Regions from separate parts of the Amycolatopsis minnesotensis genome, predicted to be linked through region 1. Evidence: riboswitches for the same ligand, from Rfam matches in the RefSeq annotation. Region 1 holds a riboswitch; each other region holds the start of a gene.
The links. Region 1 has a riboswitch for S-adenosylmethionine ahead of ABD256_RS04725 (aminotransferase class V-fold PLP-dependent enzyme). Riboswitches for the same ligand answer to the same signal wherever they lie in the genome.
Positions count from the first base shown of each region.

Region 2: linked by a shared signal. The riboswitch ahead of ABD256_RS39220 (methionine ABC transporter ATP-binding protein) and the one ahead of ABD256_RS04725 (aminotransferase class V-fold PLP-dependent enzyme) in region 1 are both predicted to bind S-adenosylmethionine.
Region 3: linked by a shared signal. The riboswitch ahead of thrC (threonine synthase) and the one ahead of ABD256_RS04725 (aminotransferase class V-fold PLP-dependent enzyme) in region 1 are both predicted to bind S-adenosylmethionine.

Region 1 is NZ_BAAANN010000003.1:156,893-162,280, reverse strand. It holds gene ABD256_RS04745 (hypothetical protein) at 1-230, shown strand, start outside; gene ABD256_RS04740 (hypothetical protein) at 261-461, shown strand; gene ABD256_RS04735 (RluA family pseudouridine synthase) at 458-1,384, opposite strand; gene lspA (signal peptidase II) at 1,381-1,974, opposite strand; gene ABD256_RS04725 (aminotransferase class V-fold PLP-dependent enzyme) at 2,083-3,444, opposite strand; SAM riboswitch class IV at 3,478-3,592, opposite strand; gene ABD256_RS04720 (M23 family metallopeptidase) at 3,689-4,381, opposite strand; gene ABD256_RS04715 (potassium/proton antiporter) at 4,529-5,388, opposite strand, start outside.
Region 2 is NZ_BAAANN010000050.1:12,821-18,208, forward strand. It holds gene rsmA (16S rRNA (adenine(1518)-N(6)/adenine(1519)-N(6))-dimethyltransferase RsmA) at 1-824, shown strand, start outside; SAM riboswitch class I at 1,033-1,122, shown strand; gene ABD256_RS39220 (methionine ABC transporter ATP-binding protein) at 1,338-2,357, shown strand; gene ABD256_RS39225 (4-(cytidine 5'-diphospho)-2-C-methyl-D-erythritol kinase) at 2,435-3,400, shown strand; gene ABD256_RS39230 (ATP-binding cassette domain-containing protein) at 3,417-5,180, shown strand; gene ABD256_RS39235 (fatty acyl-AMP ligase) at 5,227-5,388, shown strand, end outside.
Region 3 is NZ_BAAANN010000006.1:78,304-83,691, reverse strand. It holds gene holA (DNA polymerase III subunit delta) at 340-1,320, opposite strand; SAM riboswitch class I at 1,449-1,581, shown strand; gene thrC (threonine synthase) at 1,595-2,851, shown strand; gene ABD256_RS09315 (TIGR03854 family LLM class F420-dependent oxidoreductase) at 2,895-3,788, opposite strand; gene ABD256_RS09310 (TetR/AcrR family transcriptional regulator) at 3,923-4,507, opposite strand; gene ABD256_RS09305 (aldo/keto reductase) at 4,650-5,388, shown strand, end outside.

The DNA of each region.
Region 1 (5,388 bases):
CACCTGCTCAGGCGATCGAACCCCTGTGCGAAAGCAGCCTCGGCGCCGCGGTCAGGGCCGCCGCGCCGTTGACGCTCGGGCTCTACGGCACCTGGATGTTCTCCATCGTCCTGGTCTGGGATGTGTTCGTCGCCGTCGTCCTCGGCTCAAGGCGCGCTCTCGCCCGCATGGACCGCATCCTTGCGTGGCTCACGAGGCTCTCGGGTGGCTTCCTCGTTCTCTTCGGATAGCCGCGAAGAAGCGGCCGTCCACACCGAACGATGTGGACGCCAAACGACACCGAGCGGACCGCGTTGGCCCGGTATCGATGCCTGCCGGCGGCCGCGATGTGCTGGTACGGCGCCGGTCCCGTGCTCGTCCGCGCGCCGATCTACCGGATCGTCACCCACGACCTTGCCGCGCGCCGGGAGGAAACGCAGCTCGGCGCGAACCGGTCGGCGATCGGCGTCGTGCTGGCCTAGTTTTCGTCGCGGAGGATCTTCAGCGCGTTCGCGAGATCGTCCGGGTACTCGGACTCGAACTGGACCCAGCGGCCGTCCGCGGGGTGTGCGAAGCCGAGCGTCCGCGCGTGCAGCCATTGCCGTGACAGGCCCAGTTTCCTGGCCAGCACCGGGTCCGCGCCGTAGGTCAGGTCACCGGCGCACGGGTGCTTCAGCGCCGAGAAGTGCACGCGGATCTGGTGCGTGCGCCCGGTTTCGAGCTTGATTTCGGTGAGCGAGGCCGCGCGGAACGCTTCCACCACTTCGTAGTGCGTGACGCTGGGACGCCCGCCCGCGACGACGGCGAACTTGTAGTCGTGCCGGGGGTGCCGGTCGATCGGGGCGTCGATGGTGCCGCGCGTCGGGTCCGGGTGGCCCTGCACGACGGCGTGGTAGCCCTTGTCGACGGTGCGCTCCTTGAACGCGCGCTTGAGCACGGTGTACGCGTGCTCGCTCTTCGCCACCACCATCACGCCGGTGGTGCCCGCGTCGAGCCGGTGCACCACGCCCTGGCGTTCGGCCGCGCCCGAGGTCGAGATCCGCAGGCCCGCCGCGACGAGGCCGCCCACGACGGTCGGGCCGGTCCATCCTGGACTCGGGTGCACGGCGACCCCGACGGGTTTCGAGACCACCACGATGTCGTCGTCATCGTGCACGATCCGCATGCCCTCGACCGGTTCGGCGACGACTTCGACCCTGTTCTCCGGCTCGGGCATGGTCACTTCGAGCAGCCCACCCGCGGTGAGCCGGTCGGACTTGCCGACCGGGCGGCCGTCGAGCAGCACTTCCCCGGTCTCGGCCAGTTCGGCGACCACGGTCCTGGACAACCCCAGCATCTTGGCCAGCCCGGCGTCGACGCGCATGCCGTCGAGTCCGTCCGGTACCGGGAGCATCCGCGCGCTCACGCCTTCGCCGCCTTCCCGCTCCGCGACGACGAGCCGTCGTAATCCTTGCCCAGCACCGAAAGCACCACGATGAGCGCCGCGCCGACGCAGATGCACGAGTCGGCGACGTTGAAGACCGGCCACGCCTCGCCGTTGGGCGAGAAGAGCGAGATGAAGTCGATGACGTGGCCCCGCAACAGTCCCGGCGCGCGGAAGATCCGGTCGGTGAGATTGCCGAGCGCGCCTGCGAGGACCAGGCCGAGCCCGACCGCCCAGCCGGCGGACCGCAGCCGCCGCGAGAGCCAGATGATCGCGCCGGCGACCACCACGGCCCCGATCGCGAGGATCCAGGTCATCCCGGTGGCCAGCGAGAACGCGGCACCGGGGTTGCGCACGATCTGGAAGTACACCAGCCCGCCCAGCGCCCGTACCGGCTCCCTGCCCTCCCACTCCGACAGCGCGAGCACCTTGGTCAGCACGTCGGCGGCGAGCGCCACGACGGCGACCCCGGCCACCAGCGCGACGCGCCGCTTCGGCTGGACGGCGGGGGTGTCCGGCCCGGCGTCGGCCGTGTCCGGAGTGGAGGTCTGTTCGGTGCTCACCCGGTCCATTGTCCACGCACGTGCCCGCGCCGGTTCAGTCGCCACCAGTGACGGGCCCGCGCGGGCGGCCCCCGGCGACCAGCGCCACCATCGCGGCCGCCAGCAGCGCGGCGCCGGTCAGTCGCGCAGGAACGACGGCAGGGCGCGCGGATCCGGCGTCGGCGCCCAGCGGCCGTCGACGACCGCGTAGGACCAGCGCGCACCCCTCGCCACGATCTGGCGCAGTGCGAGCAGAAGCCGGTCGACGTGCTCCTCGGTGGTGCCGAGACCGATGCTCACCCGCACCGCCTGCTTGGCTTCGACGCCGGTGCGCCCGATGAGCCTGCGCGTGGCGATGTGAGCGCAGAAAGCGCCGTCCCGCACGCCGATGCCGTACTCCGCGGAGAGCACCGCGGCGAGCCGGCCGGGTTCGAACCCGTCGAGCACGAAGCTCACCGTGCCGACCCGGTCGCCCGCATCCTCGAACAACTTCAGCTCCGCCAAGCCGGGCACCGACTCGAACCCGCGCCGCAGCTTCTCCAGCAGCGCGTGCTCGTGCGCTTCGAGTGCGGCGCGGTTCGCGGCGAGCTGTTCGCACGCGACGCCGAGCGCGTACACGCCGACAGTGTTGGGCGAACCGGCCTCGTGCCGCTCCGGGCCGTGGTTCCACACCACGGAGACGTCGCCGGCGTCCGCGCTGGACACCACCTTGCTGGCACCGCCGCCCGCGAGGTACGGCTGCGCTGCCCGCAGCCAGTCCGCGCGCCCGACGAGCACACCCGCCCCGAACGGCGCGTAGAGCTTGTGCCCGGAGAAGGCCACGTAGTCCACATCGGACTCGCGGAGGGAAACCCCGCGGTGCGGGGAAAGCTGGGCCGCGTCGAGCGCGATCCGGGCACCGCGGCGACGTGCCACGGCGGCGATCTCGGCGACCGGCAGCACCTCGCCGGTCACGTTCGACGCACCGGTGAGCACGACCAGCCTCGGCCCCTCCGCGCACGCGGCTAGCGCACTGTCCACAGCGGACACCGCGGCGAGCCTGGTGCCGGGCAACGGGATCCGGTGCACGTTCGGGCCGCGCCACGGCAGGAGCGCCGCGTGGTGCTCGGTGTCGAACACGACCACCGAGGTGTTCTTCGGGACCGCGCGGGCGAGCAGGTTGAACGAATCGGTGGTGTTCCTGGTGAAGATCACCGTGTCACCGGCGCGCGCGTCGACGAACCGGCGGATGGTGTCCCGCGTGCGCTCGTACAGCTTCGTCGAAACCTGCGAAGCGAACCCGGCGCCGCGGTGCACGCTGGCATACCAGGGAAGGAACTCGTCGACGGCGTCGCGGACGGCGTCGAGACACGGCGCGCTCGCCGCGTGGTCGAGGTTCGCGTAGCCGATGTCGTCACCGCTGACCAGCGGGACCCGCAGCCGCGCACCGGCGACGGCGGGAAGTTCGGGCAGCGCGGCGGTTTCGGCGGAAACGGCGGTTCGGTCGAGTGCGAGAGTCATCGGGGGCCTCCTCGGGTCAGGGACCCGCTGGAGGGCCCGCGCTTGCCCGTCGCACTTCGCGACGAGCCAGGTCCTCACCCGGGGCACCCCACCGCGGTTGGAGGGTTGCCGGCCAGCAAGCCGGGGCTTCGCGCTGGCACTCGTGACCTGCCGGAGACGATAGCGGAACCGGCCGGGCCCGCGCGAGCGATCTTCGGAGGTTTGAGATCGCGCTCACACCGACCCGGCCGGGCCCGCCGCTGGATCAGCCGTCGTAGCGGAAGTAACCGGGCAGCTTCACGACCTCTTTGGTCTTCGCGTTGGTCGCGGTGCCCTTGTACTGCTCCGCCTCGGCGTTGAAGAGCCAGCCACCGAAGGTGTGGCCGTCCACCGCGACGCCGACATCGTTGGCCACCTCGGTGGAAAGGCGGTCGTAGGAGACGTTGTCCCAGTTACCGCCCGGGATCGAGTCCACCGCGTTCGACAGCACCGAAGCGGCGTTGAGCGTCCACAGCGTGAAGTGCACATGCGCGCCGGTGGTGTGGCCGCCGCACGGCAGCGCGTTGCCGATCGAGCCGAGCACGGCGCCCGGCTCCACCTCCTGGCCGTCGGCGACCTTGATGCCTTCCATGTGGTAGTAGCCGGTGCGCCAGCCGTTCTCGTGGTCGATCGTCACCCAGTCGCCGCCGGAGCAGTGCTGGAGGCGCACGGTGCCGCCGAGCGGGGCGCGGACGGTCGAGTCGTCGGGGTTGAAGTCGATCGCGTTCTTGACACCACTGCCGCCGTCGTCCGAGTGGATGCCGGCGGATCCGGTCTTCTGCCCGGCCGCGAAGGGCAGGCCGAACACCGGGAAGCCGTCGTCGGCGCTGGCCGTGCTGATCGCGGTCGGCGAGACGAGCAGGACACCGGCCAGCACGGCGGCACCGGCGTACCCAAGACGAGACGAGGTTTTCGTCACTCTCTGTTCTCCCTCAAGGCCCGGACTTCACCCCAGAGAGGTCCGTGAAGTCATCGGAGTCAGCAAAAGTCGGCGAACATTAACCCGAACAGGCCAACAAGGGAATACAGAAGGGTGAAATTGTCTACCGCTCCGGGGACTTCTGGCTTATTTGCCGGATTCCCCGCGCCAGCGGGCCAGCCTGCCCGCCCTGTCGACGGCCCTGATCCGCCGTTCCGCCGCTTCGCGCGCCTTTTCCGTCGTCACCACGAGCAACTGATCGCGCTCCTGCAACCGGCTCGTGCCCTGCGGCGTGAACCCGGCGCCGTCCCGGACCACCAGGCTCACCGTGGCCCCGGCCGGGAGCCTCAGCTCCGACAGGTACACGCCGTGCATCCGCGATCCCGGCTGGATCCGCACCTGCAACAGCTCGGCGCCCAGCTCGTCCAGCGGCGCGGCATCGACCTCCAGCTCGGTCGGGCCGCCCTTCTCGCTCAGGCCCAGCAGCCTCGCCAGCGGCGCGAGCGTGGTGCCCTGCAGCACGGTCAGCACGATGACGAGCACGAACACGGCGTCCACCAGCCGTTGCGCGCCGGGCACCCCCTCGGCCATCGGGATCAGCGCGAGCACGATCGGCACCGCGCCCCGCAGGCCCGCCCAGGACAGGAAGACCTGGTCGCGCCACGGGACCCGGAACGGCAGCGCCGAGCAGAGCACCGACAGCGGTCTCGCGAGCAGGAGCAGCACTCCCCCGGCGACGAGGCCGGGCACGAGCGCCGCCAGCAGCCGTTCCGGCGACGAGTACAGCCCCAGCAGCACGAACAGGCCGATCTGCGCGAGCCAGCCGAGCCCCTCGGCGAAGGAGAGCGTGTCCGAGCGGTGCGGCAGCCGCGAGTTGCCCAGCACCACCCCGGCGACGTAGGTCGCCAGCAGTCCCGACGCGTGCGCGAACTGTCCCGAGGAGTAGGCGAGGACGCACACCGCGACCGTGGCGAGCGGGTACAGGCCGGTGGCGGGCAGCGCGGCCT
Region 2 (5,388 bases), on a different contig from region 1:
CTGCCGAGATCCGGCGGCTGGCTGCCGAGCTGGACGTGCGGCCGACGAAGAAGCTCGGGCAGAACTTCGTGCACGACCCGAACACCGTGCGCCGGATCGTCGAACTCGCCGGGGTCGGCGCGGACGACGTGGTGCTGGAAGTGGGGCCTGGGCTCGGCTCGCTCACCCTCGGGCTGCTGGACTCCGGTGCCCGCGTGGTCGCCGTCGAAATCGACCCGGTGCTGGCCGGACGGCTTCCAGCGACGGTTTCCGAGCACGCCGCCGAATCCGTCGACCGCTTCAGCGTGCTCACCGCCGACGCCCTGCGCGTGCGCGCCGCCGACCTGCCGCACGAGCCGACCGCGCTCGTGGCGAACCTGCCGTACAACGTCGCCGTGCCCGTGGTGCTGAACCTGCTCGCGGAACTGCCGTCGTTGCGGCGCGGGCTGGTGATGGTGCAGACCGAGGTCGCCGACCGGATGGCGGCGGGCCCCGGCAGCCGCACCTACGGCGTGCCGAGCGTGAAGCTGGCCTTCTACGGCAGCGCGCGGAAGGTCGCGCCGGTGCCGCGCGCGGTGTTCTGGCCGGTGCCCAACGTGGATTCCGCGCTGGTCGCCTTCGAGCGCTCCGGCGCCGAACCATCCACTGTGGACCGTGGCCGATTGTTCGCGGTGATCGACGCGGCGTTCGCGCAGCGCCGGAAGACCCTGCGCGCCGCGCTCGCGTCGTGGGCGGGCTCCGCCGACCGCGCCGGTGAAATCCTGGCCGCGGCGGGCGTCGACCCGCGTACTCGCGGTGAACAGCTCACCGTCGACGACTTCGCCCGGATCGCCGCCGCCCGCTGATCGCCCGGGCCGCACGCCCCGAAGGCCACCTTCGGAGACTTGCGCGCCCCGGCCGCCAACAAGCGCCCGCCGAGCCCCGCGTAGTCAAGAGCCACCTTCGGGGACGTCCTGGCTACCCCCTGCGCTGGACAAACCCGCCGGTAGCGACCGTCCGTGTGATCTGGGCTAAGAAACTTGCCTCGGACCCACCTGATCGGGTCTACTCATAGGGCCATCCCGAGCGACTGAGAGACCTGGCTCGCCGAAGTCGCAGCAACCACCCCCGCGGGGCAGGTGCTACAGCCAGGACCGATGGAGGAACCAGCTGTGTACCGCTCGCGAATGCTCACCCGGCGCCGCGTAGTCGATGAAGGCCGCCGCACGGTCAGTGCATGTCAAAGCTCCCTGTGACACCCGCCTGACGCGTCTGGAATTTCGCCTCTTTCCCTAGAACCGTGCCGTCCGAAGTGGACGGTCATGCGGTGCCGGTTTGCGCGCCCTCGACAGGGCGCCGCGCCACGCCATGGAGCACTCGTGATCACTGTAGAAAACGTCAGCAAGTCCTTTCCCGGCACCACCGCCAGCGGGTCGCCCGTACTGGCGCTGCGCGACGTCAACGTCGAGATCAGCGCGGGCGCGCTGTACGGCGTCGTCGGGGCGGCCGGGTCCGGCAAGTCGACCCTCGCCAGGTGCATCGCGCTGCAGGAGCGGCCCGACCGCGGCGTCGTCCGCCTCGACGGCCTCAACACCGCTTCCCTCGACGGCAAGCGGCTGCGCGAGGTCCGCCGCCAGGTCGGCGTGGTCGGCGCACGCCAGGAACTGCACGCCGAGCGGACCGTCGCCGGCAACGTCGCGGCACCGCTCGAACTGCTCGGCCTCGACGGGCCGCAGCGCAAGAGCAGGGTCGGCAAGCTGCTCGACCTCGTCGGCCTCACCCAGCGCGCCGCGCAGCGCCCCAGCGAGCTGACCGTCGGCCAGCAGCGCCGGGTCGCGGTGGCGCGCGCGCTCGCCGCGAGCCCGGCGGTGCTGCTCGCCGACGACCCGACCGCGGGGGTCGCGCCGGAGGAGACCGGCGCCGTGCTGACCGTGCTGGACCGTGCGCGCGCCGAACTCGGCGCGACCGTGCTGGTCACCACGCAGGAGGCGTCGGTCGTGCGCCGCGTGTGCGACGAGATCGGCGTGCTGGAGGACGGCAGCATCACCGAAAGCGGGTCCGTGCTCGACCTGCTGGCGGACCCGTCGAGCCGCACCGCGCGCTCGCTGCTGCCCGCGATCGAGACCACGCCGGCGCAGGTGGCGAAGTACGACCGCTCGGTCGACATCGTGCTGGTCGGCTTCGCCGCCGTCGGCGCGCTGCTGCCGGAGGCCTCGGCCAGGTTCGGCGTCGAGCTCGCCACCATCGGCGGCGGCCTCACCAGGGTCGGGGACACGCCGGTCGCGCGGTTCCGGCTCGGCCTGCGCGGCGAGCAGGCGGACGCCGCGATGGCGTGGATCAGCGAGCGCGGCGGTCACGTCACGCACACCGCGCGCGGTCCGCAGGGCGTCGCGGCCTGAGGGTGATTCGGGACCGTTACCACCCGCTCCCGTGGTGGTAGCGGTCCTCACCCTGTGGTGCCAAGTACGCTGGGACCGTGCTCGCCGTTGTTCCCCCACCAGTCACCGTCAGGGTGCCGTCGAAGATCAACCTGCATCTTTCGGTCGGTGATCTGCGCAAGGACGGCTTCCACGAGCTGATCACGGTTTTCCACGCGCTTTCCCTCACCGACGAGGTGACGGTGGCGGCGGCGGAGGACCCCGGCATCGAGGTCTACGGCGAGGGCGAGGGCTCCGTCCCGACGGGTGCGAACAACCTCGCCTGGCGCGCCGTGCAGGCGCTCGCCGGGTACGTGGGCAAGGACGGCGGCGAGCCGAAGGTGCGGGTCGTGCTCCGCAAGGGAATCCCGGTCGCGGGCGGCATGGCCGGCGGCAGCGCCGACGCGGCCGCGACCCTCGTCGGCCTCGCGTCGCTGTGGAAGCTCGACATCGGCCGTGACGATCTCGCCGAAATCGCCGCGAAACTCGGCAGCGACGTGCCGTTCGCGCTCTACGGCGGCACCGCGCTCGGCACCGGGCGCGGCGAGCGGCTGGTGCCGGTGCTGTCCCGCCACACCTTCCACTGGGTGCTCGCCTTCGACCAGCGCGGCCTGTCCACGCCGCGGGTCTTCGGCGAGCTCGACCGCCTGCGCGCGGACGGCGACCCGCCGCGCGTCGGCTCGCACGCGCCGGTCGTGGAGGCGCTGGCCTCCGGCGACCCCCGGCAGCTCGCCCTGTTGCTCGGCAACGATCTCCAGGCCGCCGCCGTCTCGTTGCGCCCGGGGCTGCGCCGTACGCTGCGCGCCGGGGTCAACGCGGGCGCGCTGGCAGGCACGATCTCCGGTTCCGGCCCGACGTGCGCGTTCCTGTGCGCCGACGCGCAGTCCGCGCTCGAGGTGGCCGCGGAACTGGCGGGCGCGGGCGTGTGCCGCACCGTGCGGGTCGCGCACGGGCCGGTGCCCGGCGCCAGGCTCGTCGGCGGGGACGACCTGCCGCGGTCGACGCCGCCGCAAGTACACGCGTGAAAGGCGTCGCAGTTCGATGGTGAACCTGATCAATCTCGAAGCCGTGAGCAAGTCCTACGGGGTGCGGCCGCTGCTGGACGCCGTCTCGCTCGGGGTCGGTGAGGGCGAGCGGATCGGCGTCGTCGGCCTCAACGGGGGCGGGAAGACGACGCTGCTGGAAGTGCTCTCCGGGATCGAGCCACCGGATTCCGGCCGGGTGAGCCGGATCAACGGCCTGCGGATCGCGGTGGTGACGCAGCGGACCGAGCTCAAGGGCGAGACGGTGCGCGAAGCCGCACTGTCCGCGTACGGCGCCGAGCACGAGTGGGCCGCCGACGCCCGGGTTCGGTCCATTGTGGAGGGACTCGGCCTTTTGGGGCTGGGTCTGGATTCCTCGACCGCGAATCTGTCCGGAGGGGAGCGTCGCCGGATTTCACTCGCCGCCGCGCTCGTCGGCGATCTCGATCTCGTGGTGCTCGACGAGCCGACCAACCACCTCGACGTGGAGGGCGTGCGCTGGCTCGCCGACCACCTGCTCGCCAGGCGTACCGCGCTCGTCGTCGTGACGCACGACCGCTGGTTCCTCGACACCGTCTGCGGGCGGACGTGGGAGGTCGTCGGCGGCCGCGTCGAACAGTACGAAGGCGGTTACGCGGACTGGGTCTTCGGGCGCGCGGAGCGGGCGAGGCTCGCGGCGAGCGCGGAGGAGAAGCGGCAGAACCTGGCGCGCAAGGAACTCGCGTGGCTGCAGCGCGGCGCGAAGGCGCGGACGTCGAAGCCGCGCTACCGCATCGAAGCCGCCGAAGCGCTGATCGCGGACGTGCCGCCGCCGCGCGATTCGGTGGAACTGGCCGCGTTCGCCCGCAGGCGGCTCGGGAAGACCGTGCTGGAGATCGAAGACGCCACGCTGAAGGCAGGCGAGCGGGACCTGCTCGACCACGTGACGTGGCGGGTCGGGCCGGGTGACCGGATCGGGCTGGTCGGCGTCAACGGGTCCGGCAAGACGACGCTGCTCAAGCTCCTCGCGGGGGAGAACGAGCCGAGCACGGGCAAGCGGATCGAGGGCAAGACCGTCCGATTGGGACACCTCACCCAGGAACTCGAGGACCTGCCGGGTGAACTCCGCCTCCTGCAAGCCGTCGAGGACGTCGCGGGCAGGGTGGTGCTCGGCAAGCAGGAGCTGTCCGCCTCGCAGCTCGCGGAGAAGCTGGGGTTCCCGGCCGCGCGCCAGTGGACGCCCGTCGAGGACCTCTCCGGTGGCGAGCGGCGGCGGTTGCAGCTCACGCGCATCCTGATGGCGGAGCCGAACGTGCTGCTGCTCGACGAGCCGACGAACGACCTGGACATCGACACCCTGCAGCAGCTCGAAGACCTGCTCGACTCCTGGCCGGGGACGATGGTCGTGGTCTCGCACGACCGGTACCTGACCGAACGCGTCTGCGACACCGTGGTCGCGCTCTTCGGCGACGGCCGGATCACGCACCTGCCCGGCGGCATCGAGGAGTACCTGACGCGCCGCCAGAACGCGCTCGCCCCGGCGCCGGGCCAGGCCGCGCCGAAGCAGCCTGCCGCGGCGAAGGCGAGCGCGGCCGACCGGCGCGCGGCGAGCAAGGACCTCGCGCGCCTGGAGCGCAAGCTCGACCAGTTGCACGCGAAGGAAACCAAGCTGCACGAGGCGCTCGCCGCCGCCGCGACCGATCCCGACCGCCTCATCGAGCTGAACACCGAGCTGAAGACGGTGCTCGCGGAGAAGGACGAGGTCGAGGAGAAGTGGATGGAGATCTCCGAGGCCGCGGAGTGAGGCGTTCGGGTCGGATTCCGGCGCTCGTCTGGATAAGGTGCATCCCATGAGCAGGTTCGTCGATACGCTGGTCGCCACCGCGACGGCAGAAGGCCCGCAGCGGGGCATGGTGACCGGTGAGCCGGAGGAGCCGGTGCGCCGGACCTGGGGCGAGGTGCACGAGCAGGCCCGCCGCGTGGCGGGTGCGCTGGTCGAAGGCGGGTTGAAG
Region 3 (5,388 bases), on a different contig from region 1:
GCCGGTCCACACGGTGCGGAAGAGCAGGCTTCCCTGAAGCGGTTCCTGGCCGGAGAACCGCGCCCGGAAGGACACAACTCCTCGTGGCAGGCGAATGTGCGCGGCATGGTGCAGGCGGGTACAGAAATCGGACGGTGCGAATGGTCCGGGCACAGCTCACCGACTACCAGCGGTACCGACTCGCATGGGGTATCCCCGGTAACACCTCGGTCCCGGTACGCCTGGACTTCTCCGGAATATGGACACACGTCACCGAGAAAGAGTTGAAAAACGGGTCTCGAACACCGCGCGGCCCTCGCGGCCGTAGGCGAGGTTCCCGCCCGGATCAGAGCACCGGGCTCAGCGCCTGTCCTTGGCGGCGGCCAGTTCCAGCACCGCGCGTTCGATGGCGTAGTCCGGGTCCGCCGCGGCGCCCTTGACCTCGGCGTTGAGCCTCGCCACGATCTGCATCGCATCGGCGAGGCCGTCCTGGCCCCAGCCCCGCGACTGGCCCTGTGCCTTGCGGATCTTCCACGGCGGCATGCCCAGCTCACCCGCCATCTGGTTCGGGTTGCCCCGGCCCGCGGCGGTCACCTTCGCGATCGTGCGCACCGCGTCCGCGAGCGCGTCGGCGACCAGCACGTGCGGCACGCCGATCTGCATCGCCCAGCGCACCGACTCCAGCGCCGCCGACCGATCGCCCGCGACCGCCTTCTCCGCCACCGCGAAACCGGTCACGTCCGCACGGCCACGGTGGTAGCGGCGGACGGCTTCCTCGTCGATCCTGCCACCGGTGTCCGCGACCAGCTGCGCCGACGCCGACGCCAGTTCGCGGAGATCGGAGCCGACCGCGTCGATCAGCGCGAGCACGCCCGCGCCGTCGATCTTGCCACCCGCCTGGCGGACTTCGTTGCGCACGAACGCCTCGCGCTCGGCGGGCTTCGTGATCTTCGCGCACTCGGTGACCACCGCGCCCGCCTTGCGGAGCGCGGGCGGCAGCGCCTTGGCCGCCTTGCTCCGCCCGCCGCCGCTGTGCACGACGACCAGCGTGACGCCGTCTGCTGGCTGCTTGAGGTAGGACAGGATGACGTCCGCGATCTCCTGCGACACGTCCTGCGCCGATTCGAGCGCGATCACCCTGCCTTCGGCGAACAACGACGGGCTGACCATCTCCAGCAGCGAGGGAGCTGTGAGTTCCGACACCCGCACCCTGGTCAGGTCTGCGGTCGAATCGACCATCCTGGCCGCCGAGAGCGCACCGCGCACCGCGCGTTCGATCAACAGCTCCTCCTCACCGAGGACGAGGTGGAGCGGCGCGGGGGCGGCAACGGGATCGGTCACCCCCCGATCCTCCCAGACCGCCGCGCGGGCGAGGAAGGCCACGCCGCCCGGTATGGCGCGCCGCGAACGCCATGTCGTACGGTGTAGCCGAGGCAGCCGCCCGATCGGGCGCGCCGAAAACTGAATACCGCTCATCCAGAGGGGCAGAGGGAACGGCCCGATGAAGCCCCGGCAACCGGCGTCAGCCTGTCATCTCGATTCCGCGAGGTAGCTGACGATCACGGTGCCAATTCCGGCCCGCGTCAGCGGGACAGATGAGGAAAGGAACCTCGCGATGACCGCAACCCTCGGCACGAAGCGCACCTTCGACCTCGGCCCCGCCGTGGAACTGGTGTCCAAGGAAGAAGGCCACCGGCAGCCGCTGGCCCCGGAGTTCGTGTCCGCGGAGGACTTCTCCCCGCTCGAGGTGGCCTACGACTTCGGGCGCGTGCGCCGCGAGGACATCGAAGCCGGCCCCAACAACATCTGGCGCTACAAGAAGCTCCTGCCGGTGCCCTCGAACGTCGAAGAGATCCCGAACACCGAACCTGGCGGCACCAGGCTCGTCCGCGCCGATCGTCTCGCGAAGGCACTCGGCGTCAAGCGGATCTGGGTGAAGGACGACACCGGCAACCCGACCCACTCGTTCAAGGACCGCGTCGTGGCCGTCGCGCTGGCCGCCGCCCGCGAGTTCGGGTTCGACGTGCTCGCCTGCCCGTCCACCGGCAACCTCGCGAACGCGGTCGGCGCCGCGGCCGCCAGGGCGGGCTGGGAGTCGGTGGTGCTCGTCCCGTCCAGCCTGGAGCGGGCCAAGATCCTCACCACCGCGGTCTACGACGGCGCGCTGATCGCCGTCGACGGCAACTACGACGACGTGAACCGGCTCGCCACGCAACTGGCCGCGGAGAACGAGAACTGGGCGTTCGTCAACGTGAACGTGCGCCCGTACTACTCCGAGGGATCCAAGACGCTCGCCTTCGAAGTGGCCGAGCAGCTCGGCTGGCGGATCCCCGAGCAGATCGTCGTCCCGATCGCCTCCGGCTCGCAGCTGACCAAGGTGGACAAGGGTTTCCGCGAACTCGGGGAGCTCGGGCTCGTCGAAGCCAGCCCCTACAAGGTCTTCGGCGCGCAGGCGACCGGGTGCTCGCCGGTGTCCGCCGCGTTCCGCGCCGGGCACGACGTGGTGCAGCCGGTGAAGCCGGACACGATCGCGCGCTCGCTCGCGATCGGCAACCCCGCCGACGGCCCGTACGTGCTGGACACCGTGACCCGCACCGGCGGCGCCATCGAGGACGTCAGCGACGAAGAGGTCGTCGAGGGCATCCGGCTGCTGGCCCGTACCGAAGGCATCTTCACCGAGACCGCGGGCGGCGTGACCGTCGCGACCGCCAAGAAGCTCATCGAGGCGGGCAAGATCGACCCCGACCAGGAGACCGTCCTGCTGATCACCGGCGACGGGCTGAAGACGCTGGACGCGCTGGACGGCAAGATCGGCCCGCGCGCGACGGTGGCCCCCTCCGCCGACGCCGTGCGCGCGGCGCTCGCCGGCTGAGCGAGCCGGGTCCTGGTCAGTCCTCAGTGGACTGACCAGGACATCAGTTCTGCAGCGGCATCATGACTTCCGCGAACCGGTCGACGAACCGCTTGTACGGCTCGGCGCCACCGGGGTAGAGCACGAACTTGCTCAGCCCCGCGTCGATGTACTCCTCGACGAGCCGTCGCGCGGCGTCCCAGCTGCCGGGGACCAGCCGGGCGGGGTCCGTCCCCGGTGCCTGCCGCGAAACCGCGGCGGCGAACTCGGCTGGCACCCCGTCGGGCGCGATCACGAGGCTGATCCCGAAATGGTCCGCCTCGACTTCGCGCCCGGCATCCGCGGCGGCCTCCTGGATGGCCTCGCGGCCCGCACGCGCCTGCTCCGGCGTGATGAAGCTGGCGAGCCAGCCATCCGCCAGCCTGCCGACGCGGCGCAGCGCGCCCGGTGCCTTCCCGCCGAGCCACAGGTCGAGCCGCTTCGGTCGCGCCGCCCCGAGGCTGACGTTCTCCACCTGGAAGAACTCCCCATCGAACGTCACGTCGTCCTGTTCCAGCAGCAACCTGATCAGGCGCAGCGACTCGTCGAACACCGCGGCACGGCGGCCTTCCGGCACGGGGAAGAGCCGCACTTCGCGCTCGCGCGCGGGTTTCAGGCCGAACACCGGCAGTACCCGCTTCGGGGCCAGCGCGGCGAGCGACGAAAGCTGCTTGGCGACCAGCACCGGATCCCGGCCGGGCAGCACCATCACCCCGGTGCCCACCTTGAGGTGCTCCGTCCTGGCCAGCGCGTGCGCCATGCCGACCACCGGATCGACCCGCGGCGAGTACACCGCCTCCGGCAACCAGAGCGAGTCGATCCCGGCGCGCTCCAGCAGGTCGACGTGCGCGCCGAAGTCCGCGATCGCCCCTTCGGCGGGCGTTCCGGCACCGAGCCTGATCTTGAGGTCCTCCGCCATGCCACTCCCCCTTCGCCTCCGGCCGCACGGCACGACCACTCTCCCACGTCAGGCTCGCACCCGTGAACCGTTCCGTCGTGGTGCCGCCGCTGACACCTTTCTACTGAAATCGCAGCACTTTCACCGCTTCCCGGTCACCGGCGCAGCCCGGCGATGAGGAGTCCGACCAGCCGCCGTGCGTCGTAGCGGGAATCGCCCTCGGCGCCGATGCACAGGTTTCCCACGCCGCGCATGACCTCGTAGGCCGCGAAACCGGATCGGATCTCACCCGAAGCGACCGCGGCGTCCAGCAGGTGGGTGCACACGGGCACGAGGCGGTCGAGGAAGTAGGCGTGCAACGTGTCGAAACCGGCGTTGTCGGTCTGCAGCACGGCGGCGAGCCCGTGTTTGGTGACCAGGAAGCCGACGAAGAGGTCGACCCACTTCCCGAGTGCGGCGTACGGGGTTTCGCTGGTGTCCAGCAGGGTTGGGCCTGCCTCGGCCAGTGCCTCCACCTGGTGCCGGTAGACCGCGATGATGAGATCCGCCCGCGTCGGGAAGTGGCGGTAGATCGTGCCCATGCCGACGCCCGCCTCGGCCGCGATGTCGCGTACCGGCGCTTCCACCCCGGACGCGACGAAGACGGCGGCGGCCGCGTCGAGCAGCGTCTTCTCGTTGCGCCGGGCGTCCGCTCGCTTCGACCTGGCCGCGGGCCCCGCGCCCTCGTCGCTGTCGTTCACCACGCCGTTCCTCCCACCGTCGAGCTTGCCAACCGGAACAGTGCTCCGTATCGTTAGCGGAGCACTGTTCCGGTTGTTCATGATGCCAGAGCCGGACCAGGCGACCAAGCCGTGCCCCACCCCATACTGGAGGAACACCGCCATGCACTACCGCACCTTGGGCCGCACCGGCGTGCAGGTCAGCTCCCTCGCGCTCGGCGCGATGAACTTCGGCAAGATCGGGCGCACCACCCAGGACGAGGCGATCACCGTCGTCGATGCCGCGCTCGAGGGCGGGATCAACGTCATCGACACCGCGGACATGTACGGCGGCGGCGAATCGGAGGAAATGGTCGGCAAAGCCATCGCCGGACGCCGCGACGACATCGTGCTGGCCACGAAGGCGGGCATGCCGATGGGCGACGAACGGAACCGCCGGGGCAGTTCGCGGCGCTGGCTGGTGACCGAGCTGGACAACAGCCTGCGCCGCCTCGGGGTCGATCACGTCGACCTCTACCAGATCCATCGGTGGGATCCGGAAACCAGCGACGAGGAGACGCTGTCGGCGTTGACCGACCTGCGGCGCGCCGGGAAGGTCCGGTACTTCGGCTCCTCGACCTTCCCCGCGTACCGCCTCGTGCAGGCGCAGTGGGCCGCCCGCGAGCACCACCTCGGCCGGTACGTCACCGAACAGCCCAGCTATTCGATCCTGCAGCGCGGGGTCGAGGCCCACGTGCTGCCCGTGACCGAGCAGTACGGGCTCGGTGTCCTGGTGTGGAGCCCGCTGGCTTCGGGCTGGCTTTCCGGCGCGATCCGCGAGGGCAAGGAGATCACCACCAGCCGTTCGGCGTTCCTGCCGCACCGCTTCGACACCGCCATCCCCGCCAACCGGGCCAGGCTCG